Regions from separate parts of the Clostridium sp. DL-VIII genome, predicted to be linked through region 1. Evidence: riboswitches for the same ligand, from Rfam matches in the RefSeq annotation. Region 1 holds a riboswitch; the other holds the start of a gene.

Region 1 (4,810 bases):
CAAACCTATTCTTGGAAGGTTAAGAGTTGTTGGTGCTATGTTTCCTCTTCCTTTACATCCTGGCTCACCATTTATATTTTTCATAAGGTAAGTTCTACATCCCATAGTCGCAGGAACATAGCCTTGATCATAATATTCTTTATTGAAATCTGCATCAATATTCATAAACGTCGGATTCATTCTCTTTGCAGCCACTCGACAGGCTAACTTAAATAAATAAAAATATGGATCATTTTCTTCTCTATTAACACCTGATTTTACTCTAAAAATTATGTTAGGGAAAATAGGCTGCTCTCCTTTACCTAACCCCTTTTCATATTCTAAAAGAAAAATTTCACATACTAATGCGGCATCTCTACTTGTAGGTAGACCAATGTTTATTGAACTAAATGGAACTTGAGATCCAGCTCTTGAATGCATTGTGTTAAGATTATATACAACTCCCTGCATAGCTTGATGTATTTTCTTTTTTACTTTTTCTTCAATTAAATCTTCTATCTTTTCTTCTGATATTCCCAATTCTATTAGTTCTTCTCTAATTTCATCTCTGGTAGGCTCGACAAATATAGCCATATCATTATCAAAATCTGGATGAGATTGCCCTCCAAACATATCATTTTGAGTTGACTGTAACAATATACAAGATAATTCAGCAGCCGTCTCTATTCTTCTAGGAGCATTAATTGTTCCATACCCAGTATTAAATCCATTTTCAAGTATCTCTCTTGTTGGTATGTGTAAGCAGTTTACTGTCAAGTTATAGCTGTCTAAATCATGATAGTATAAATCGCCTACTTCGTGAGCTCTGGCTAAATTCTTAGGCATTATGGCTAAAGTATTCCACTTATTCGATTCAGAAGCTATTCTAAGAAGCTTAGAACTAAAATTATTTCCTACATTTGCATTATCTCTATCAGTCTCAATTCCAATCTGCCTTATAGCTTTCATTAAATCTGATTTTATTTCTCTAACCTTTGTTCTCTCACTTCTGTATGTTGAATAAGCAATTGATATATCTTTATGCTCTCCATCTTTCAATGCTCTCTCTACAGAATTCTGTATTTGTTCTACGGTTATTGATCCTGTATATTCTGCTTCAATATACGTGATTGCTTTATGTACCGTATCTAATACTTCACTTTCTTTCAAATTTAAACCGATTTCACTAGCTGCTCCCTTAATCGCCTGACCTATCTTGTCAGAGTTAAACTCAACTTCTCTCCCATCCCTTTTCACAACATATAGCATTATTATTCCCTCCGTGGCACAATATATAGTATTATTACTATCGTATATTATACTGTATTAGGTATTCATTAGCAATAGTTCTATTTTTTTATTTTTAAGCATCTACATTTTAATTATCATGATTTACACCCAATTATCTTTAAATTTAACTTGTTTTTGATGTTTTTATTAAGTTGACTTTTTAAAATCATCCCTAGGCTTGTCTTTTACATAACTTATATTATTTAAAATCTTTATAGATGAATACATATTTCTTCAATTGTAAATAATATTATCAAAGAAAATTCATGAAAGGATTTATTTAAATATGAAAGATTTTGTGTTAGATTCCACTTACAAAGATTCAATCATTGTTAATAGTAATGGTGATATTATTACAACTGCATCATGTAATATACCTTCTAATAGCATCGTTCATCATGGTGTAAACTTAAATAACACCAATCTTAACTATAGCAATACTCACCGGAAAAATGACAAGTTCAACAGCTATAATCTAATTGACTATTTTTAACTATAGGTATAAAATATAGTAATGTGCTAGGGGAGCCATTGGCTGAGATTTGATATTCATAAACCCTTAAAACCTGATCTAGTTAATTCTAGCGTAGGGAATGCAACCTTATAAAATTTTTTATTCTATATTATTAGGTTGAGAATCTCCAAGCACAATTAAGGAGGTTTTTTTTATGTCACTTTTTAATGATTGGGCTGAACAATTTTCTAGTTATTTCTTAGAATTACCACAACATATTACAGATATATTAGCAAGCCCTATGTCTATTATTACTTTAATCGGTTGTATATTATTGCTTATAGTTTTAGTAAAAGCTAAAGGAATAAAATTTACGCCTCAGTTAATTGCCAGAATTGGAATAGCTTTAGCATTGGCTACTATATTAAAAATACTGAGGTTATATCACTTTCCTCAAGGTGGAAGTATCACTTTAGGCAGTATGGTTCCTGTGCTCTTTATAGCCTTTATGTATGGTCCACAGGTTGGATGCTTAACCGGCTTCCTTTATGGAGTAATTACATTATTCTTAGACCCATATATTTTACATCCAGTTCAAGTATTATTTGATTACCCACTACCATTCGCGGCCCTAGGCCTTGCTGGTTTCTTTAAAGATAAGAGGCTAATCGGGACAAGTGTAGCTGTATTTGTAAGGTTTATATGCCACTTTATTTCTGGCGTTGCTTTCTTTGGATCATTTGCACCAGAAGGAGTGTCTCCAATTGTTTATTCACTAATTGTTAATGGACCTATGGTAGGAATAGAAGGAATTATATGTTTAGTTATTTTAACAGTTCTTCCTTTTGAAAGAATAATCCACGCATCCTCAATAAAGGCATTACACAGTTAGATATTGATCTTATAAAAACCAATTATAATTTTATATAGAAATAGGCTTGATACTTTCACTATATCAAGCCTATTTTAGATTAAATGATACTACTTTTTAATATATAATTTTCTTTTAAATGTCCAATTTGTACTTGTAATTAAACTTTTATTATTCTACCGTAATTGCGTTAACTGGACAGCTTTCTTCAGCTTCTTTTGCTTCATCAACACAACCATCTGGAACTTCATCAACTACAGCTCCAGCTTTTCCATCATCCTCCATTTGAAAACATTCCGGACATATAGATGGACATAATCCACATGCTATGCATGTATCTTTATCTACATTTGGTTTCATAATTTATTTCATCTCCTCAATCTAGAATTACATAACTTATTATTTCCCAAGGAATATTAAGTTATGTATATGTATAATTTAAAATCTAAAATAAATTTATAAAACCATAATATAATTATTTTTAATATAATCCTTCAAATATTAATGAATATAAAGGATTTTCTCTAACATATTCTTCTGCTTTTCCTTCTTCCAATGCTTCTGTAAATTCAATATTAATAGGTAATTCTCCAATCAATGGTATTCCTAAATATTCAGCATTTTCTTCTGAGGATTTTCTGCTAAATACTCTTATCTTTTTTTCACAATCTGGACAGTTTATATATGCCATATTTTCTACTACACCTTTGATCTTAACGCCTATTTTTTCAGCCATTATTACTACTTTCTTAACTATCATTGATACCATATCTTGTGGAGTAGACACTATTACAACTTCGTTAATTGGGAACTCCTGCATTACAGTCAATGCTATATCTCCAGTACCTGGAGGCATATCTATAAGTAAATAATCAAGTTCTCCCCAATTAGTCTCTATAAACATTTGTTTTAATACCCCTGTGATTACAGGTCCTCTCCAAATAACAGGCTCATCTTCTACTGCTGTCAGAAGATTCATAGAAATCACCTTTATTCCGCTCTCTGTTGTTACAGGTTCAAATCTTACCATATCATTTTCCAATGGAATTATAGTAGCTCTTTTACTGTTTACTCCAAAAAACCTTGGCATAGATGGTCCTGTAATATCTGCATCTAGAACTCCAACTTTATAGCCTTTCTTAGCTAACATAGTTGCCATCATTCCAGTAACTGTTGATTTTCCAACTCCACCTTTTCCACTTATAACTCCTATAACATTTTTAATTTTGCCATATCTAGATATAAGTTTTAAGCTTTCTTCCTTACATCCTTCACCTTTGGATGTACATGTATCCTTACTTTTACAATTTTCACAACTCATACTATATTATCCTCCCTTACCAGTCTTGTGGCACTTTACCTGGCTCACTTACTTTTATGTCCCAATCTTTATTATAATTATATTCTGCTATTACATAGTAATTTTCAGAAGATTTATCTTTCTTATTATCTATTGTTATCAATGTTTTAAAAAGTGTAGTATTAAATCCTCGGTTCTTTACCTTAACTATTACATCAAAATCCTCAGGATTTTTATCTACCAAATCACTATTAGGTAACTCTGCATTTAAATTTTTCTTAAATTCCTCTAAGTCTGTAGAAAAAACATACTTCAAACAGTCTGTATCTCCCTGTATATCGATTCCTACCTTGCTTCCATCTGCTAGAGCATCCTTTTTAGTTTCAATAACCTTTAATATTGATTGATAATATATATAATTAAAGTCCCTAGGCTTTCTAATAAATGAAAGATTCTCCATTATCGTATTTTCTAAATTTTTCGGAACTGAAAAAGCATCATTTTCATCATAAAAGTTTCCTGTTCCTTTCTCATTTGCCCCAACTACATATTGGTATTTTTTCACTTCATCTCCAGTATATATTTCAAAAATATAATCCGGCGCTAGTGAACTCTTTTTTGATACTTCACTTCCATCAGATAGTATATCATAAATGTCATCTATTGCTTTACTATCATTAACAATAAATCTGAACCCGCTATCCCTAACACTCTGTATTACTATTTTATCAACTCTATTTTGTTTTATATAATCAAACTTTTGATTTTTTAGGTTTAATTTTACTTCTACATTATTAATAAAATCACAACCAGAGAGCATCATACTTGTAATTATTAATATAGATAAAGCAATAATTGAAAACTTATTTTTCTTCAATTCTTTTCTCCGCTCCTTTAAAAATCTTATGTTTATAAT
Region 2 (4,810 bases), 960 kb from region 1:
GGTTTTGCTGCTGACAAAGTTAGGGATATTTTTATAAAGAATAATATTAAAAGTGCATTAATTGATTTAGGTGGAAATATTTTTGCATTAGGTAATAAGCAGGATAATACATCTTGGAAGGTTGGAATTCAAAATCCTTTTAAACCTAGAGGGGAATTCATAGGTATTCTAAGTGTTAAGGATAAGTCAATTGTTACTTCAGGAAATTATGAAAGATATTTTGTAGAAGGTGGAAAAAGGTTTCATCATATAATGGATCCTAGAACAGGATATCCATCAGAAAGTGAAATTATAAGTGCAACGATTATATCAGATAATTCAATAGATGGCGATGGGTTATCAACAGGAATCTATATTCTTGGAGTAGAAAAGTCCTTAAGGATTATAGAGTCAATTGAGGGTGTTGAAGCAATATTAGTTACAGAAGATAAAAAGGTATATACCACATCAAGCATTAATGAAATTTTTATAGTAACAGATGAAGAATTTACCTCAGAAAATAAATAAGATACAATAGCGGAATAATAGGCAATCATAAGACTGTCTATTATTTTTTGGTTTTATAAGTGTAATTCTCTATTAATTTCACATTTTTAGCTATTCTCAGCAAATTCTAAGCTTACACTAAGGTTGTCTTAAGGTTTAATTGTTATAATTTTTATTGTTGAAAGGATTAAATAGCGCATTTAGGGCAAGTGATGTTTTTTCTAATAATAAAAAATTAACCATTAATAAGGGATAACTAATAATAGGATAAATAATTCTTAACTCTTTTAATTTGCAGCTATAAAAATATTTCCAGTTATAAAAATACAAGATTTTATTAGAAGGAGAAAAAGAGATGGCTAAAAAAATAAAGAAATCACAGGTCTTAAGGCATGCTGTACAAATAATTATGTTTTTTATAATGCCTGGACTTTATTCCATGACATTTAGTGAAATAAAAACAGTGTACAAAATGATTATAGAAGGTAATTTTAATTTCATTCAAGCATTTCCAAGCTTAATAGAATTCACAGCTGTGATGCTTATAACAATACTAATGGGAAGATGGTTTTGCGGATGGGTATGTACTTTTGGAGCATATAATGATTTTGTATATGCTATATCTAAAAAAATATTCAAAGGAAAATTTAAAATAAGCGAAGAAATTGATTCAATATTAAAATATACAAAGTATGTGATATTACTGCTTATAATAATTATTTCATGGACATTAGGAAGTAATATTTTACAAAGTACAAGTCCTTGGGATGTGTTTGGACAAATGTCTGATGTATCTGGTATATTTAATAACTTATTTATAGGTTTAGTGCTTTTGATTTTAATTACAATAGGAGCAGCGTTTATTGAAAGATTTTTTTGTAGATATTTGTGTCCATTAGGTGCAGTATTTTCTATAATTTCCAAAATTGGAATAGTAAAAATTAATAAACCTAAAACTGATTGTGGAAAGTGCAGAGCTTGTACTATGAATTGTTCTATGGGATTAAAGCTTTATAAAGTGGATGGTGCTAAAGGTGGTGACTGTATCAATTGCTTAAAGTGTACAGAAATATGCCCTAGAGGAAATGCAAATATAAATATTCTTGGACAAGATGTAAATAAAAATTTAGCAGGGTCTGTAGCATTAGCAGCAATGATTGGAACATATGGATTAAGTAATTTTAGTGCAGATGCTTTAACTAAGGCAGGTGTAATATCAAGTGGAACTTCAAATGAGGTTTCTCAAGGTTCTGTTTCCAATAGTTCTGTACAATATAAAGATGGAACATATACAGGAAACGGACAAGGATTTAGAGGAGGGACAACTAAAATTTCTGTAACAATAGCAGGTGGAAAAATAACAGATATAACAACATTATCTGATAAAGATACTTCTAATTATTATAATAGGGCCTTTGGAACTATATCTAAGGGAATAATTTCAAAACAGACAGCTCAGGTTGATACAGTTTCTGGTGCTACTTATAGTTCAAAAGGAATCATGAGTGCTGTAGCTGATGCTTTAAGTCAGGCAAAATAATATATTTAGACACAATTATATTAATTATTAATATAATAATCTCAGGATTATAATATTAATAGGAGTATGAAATAAAATGCCATCTAAAAGCAGAACTAACATAGGCAGAAAACCTGCCGTAATAACAGCAGAACGTGTTAAGAAAAAGAAGGAAACAATTTTAATTGAGGTTGCTAAAGATCAAGTGATAGGCGAACTTATCAACGGATTTGAGGTAATAAAACCTGTTAAAAGATATGGAAAATACTATGTATTAGTAAAGAACAATTAGATCAGTTAAGAATGATAAGTGACAAAGTTAAGAATAAAGCTAACAGAGAAAGTTATGCTAATCATATATAAAACTTAAACATTCACTTTCTAGATTCTTACTTTTAGTAGCATAACTCATAACTTTTAATTTATCACTAAATATTGATTGTTGTTTATAATTTATCACTAAAAATATTGCTTGACGTTTTAAGGTTAATGGTATAATGTTTAAATTGTAAAAGATAATTTTATAATTGAATAACTAGGGGAGCTAATATTTTAGCTGAGATTGGAAAAATTGATTTCCTAGACTCTTATAACCTGATTTGGTTAGTACCAACGTAGGGAAGTATATTAATATTTTTGTGTGCATATGGTTGTTAATGTATCCCGTTGGGATACATTTTTTTTGCTTAAAATATTTAACTTCTTCAAAGTTAATCAATTAAAAAATCTTAAAAAAATAATCTATTTTATTTTTTAGGAGGTCATTAAAATGAAGGAAAGAAGTAAAGCGCAGAAAATTGCATTAAGTGGGGTGTTAATTGGGATTTCTGTGATATTTGGAACATTTTCTGTACCAATTGGAGCGGCCAAGATATCTCCGGTGCAGCACTTTGTAAATGTAGTTGGTGCAATAACCCTTGGCCCAGTGTATGCTCTTGCAAATGCATTTATTACATCACTTATAAGAAATATTATGGGAACAGGAAGTTTATTGGCGTTTCCAGGAAGCATGGTGGGTGCGTTTCTTGCAGGTATTCTTTATAAGAAATTTAGAAAACCAAGTATAGCTGTACTTGGAGAAATAATTGGTACAGGAATATTAGGAGCATTATTAGCTTATCCAGTGACAGAAATTATTTTGGGTAAGAATGTTGCAGTATTTGTCTATGTAATACCATTTATATCAAGCTGCACAGTTGGAGCAATAATAGCATATTTCTTTGTAAATATTCCTGTTATAAAGAAAATGTTAATAGAGAATGAGTCACCAATAGATGAAAAACATAGTACTAATCAAATTTAAATGAAAGGATGATTTTATGTTTAGAGCATTAACTATTGCAGGATCAGATACTTGTGGAGGAGCGGGAATTCAAGCGGATTTAAAATCTTTTTCTGCAAATGGAGTTTATGGAATGAGCGTTATCACGGCTGTAACAGCTCAAAATACCATGGGGGTTTTTGGAATTCAAGATATAAATCCAGAAATGATAGAATCACAAATAGATGTTATTTTTGATGATATTAGGGTTGATGCAATAAAAATAGGTATGGTTTCTAAAATTGAATCAATAAAAGCTATAGCTAAAGCTTTAAAAAAGGTTGAAAAACTACCAGTAATAGTTTTAGATCCTGTTATGATTTCAAAAAGCGGTTTTAATTTATTATCAAAAGATGCTAAGGATACCTTAGTTAAGGAATTATTTCCTTTAGCAACACTAATTACTCCTAATCTACCTGAAGCTGAAGAAATTTTAGGTATAGAAATAAGCAATTTAGAAGAAATGAAGGAAGCAGCTTTAAAACTTAAGGAACTTGGACCAAAGGCTGTTTTAGTTAAAGGCGGACATTTAGAAGAGGATGCAACAGACTTACTATTTGATGGAAAGAACTTTATGTTTTTACCGCAAGAAAGAATAAATACAAAGCATACTCATGGAACTGGCTGCACTTTATCATCTGCTATTGCAGCAAATTTAGCAAAGAATATGAGTATTGATGAAGCTGTTAAAGAAGGAAAGAGATATATAACAGTTGCAATTGAGCATGGTTTTGAGCTTGGTAAAGGTGTAGGACCTACTAATCATTTTTATGAACTCTACAAAAAAGCAAATATTTAAATTAGCTAAGGGTTAAGAAGTAAGAGTTAACTAGCAATAAGATACAATCTTTACAGAATTCTAAAGAAATAGTGGTTTAAAAGTTATGTACTAGAATTAAAAAATTGTAAATTTAAAATTTTGTTATATAAAAAATGTGATAAAGGAGAGAAAATAAAATGAATTATAAAACTCAAATGGAAGCAGCAAGAAAAGGTATAGTTACTAAAGAAATGAAGGTAGTAGCTGAGAAAGAAAAAATTTCAGAAGAAAAATTAATTAAGCTTATAGCAGAGGGTAAAATAGTTATTCCAGCAAATATTAATCATAAATCACTTAGCCCAGAAGGAATCGGTGATGGACTAAGAACAAAAATAAATGTTAACTTAGGCATATCTGGAGACTCAGTGGATTATTGCAGAGAAATGGAAAAAGTAAAAATGGCAATAGACTTTGGTGCTGAAGCTATAATGGATTTAAGTAATTATGGAAAGACTCAAGAATTTAGAGAAAAACTTATTGAATATTCTCCTGCTATGATAGGAACAGTTCCAATGTATGATGCAATTGGATATCTTGAAAAGGATCTTTTAAACATAAAAGCAGAGGATTTTCTTGAAGTAGTTAGAGCTCATGCGAAGGCTGGAGTTGACTTTGTTACTATTCATGCAGGTATAAATAAGAGAACAGTTTCAATATTTAAAGA

The links. A riboswitch is a leader RNA that binds a small molecule or an ion and turns the genes downstream of it on or off. The one in region 1 is predicted to bind thiamine pyrophosphate.
Region 2: linked by a shared signal. The riboswitch ahead of thiW (energy coupling factor transporter S component ThiW) and the one ahead of thiT (energy-coupled thiamine transporter ThiT) in region 1 are both predicted to bind thiamine pyrophosphate.

The regions. Positions count from the first base shown of each region.
Region 1 is NZ_CM001240.1:344,073-348,882, reverse strand. It holds gene CDLVIII_RS01625 (anaerobic ribonucleoside triphosphate reductase) at 1-1,248, opposite strand, end outside; TPP riboswitch at 1,781-1,880, shown strand; gene thiT (energy-coupled thiamine transporter ThiT) at 1,938-2,615, shown strand; gene CDLVIII_RS01615 (ferredoxin) at 2,766-2,954, opposite strand; gene CDLVIII_RS01610 (Mrp/NBP35 family ATP-binding protein) at 3,076-3,915, opposite strand; gene CDLVIII_RS01605 (hypothetical protein) at 3,932-4,771, opposite strand; gene CDLVIII_RS01600 (prolipoprotein diacylglyceryl transferase) at 4,758-4,810, opposite strand, start outside.
Region 2 is NZ_CM001240.1:1,305,696-1,310,505, forward strand. It holds gene CDLVIII_RS05940 (FAD:protein FMN transferase) at 1-507, shown strand, start outside; gene CDLVIII_RS05945 (4Fe-4S binding protein) at 842-2,026, shown strand; gene CDLVIII_RS05950 (hypothetical protein) at 2,103-2,297, shown strand; TPP riboswitch at 2,533-2,643, shown strand; gene thiW (energy coupling factor transporter S component ThiW) at 2,775-3,308, shown strand; gene thiD (bifunctional hydroxymethylpyrimidine kinase/phosphomethylpyrimidine kinase) at 3,325-4,125, shown strand; gene thiC (phosphomethylpyrimidine synthase ThiC) at 4,284-4,810, shown strand, end outside.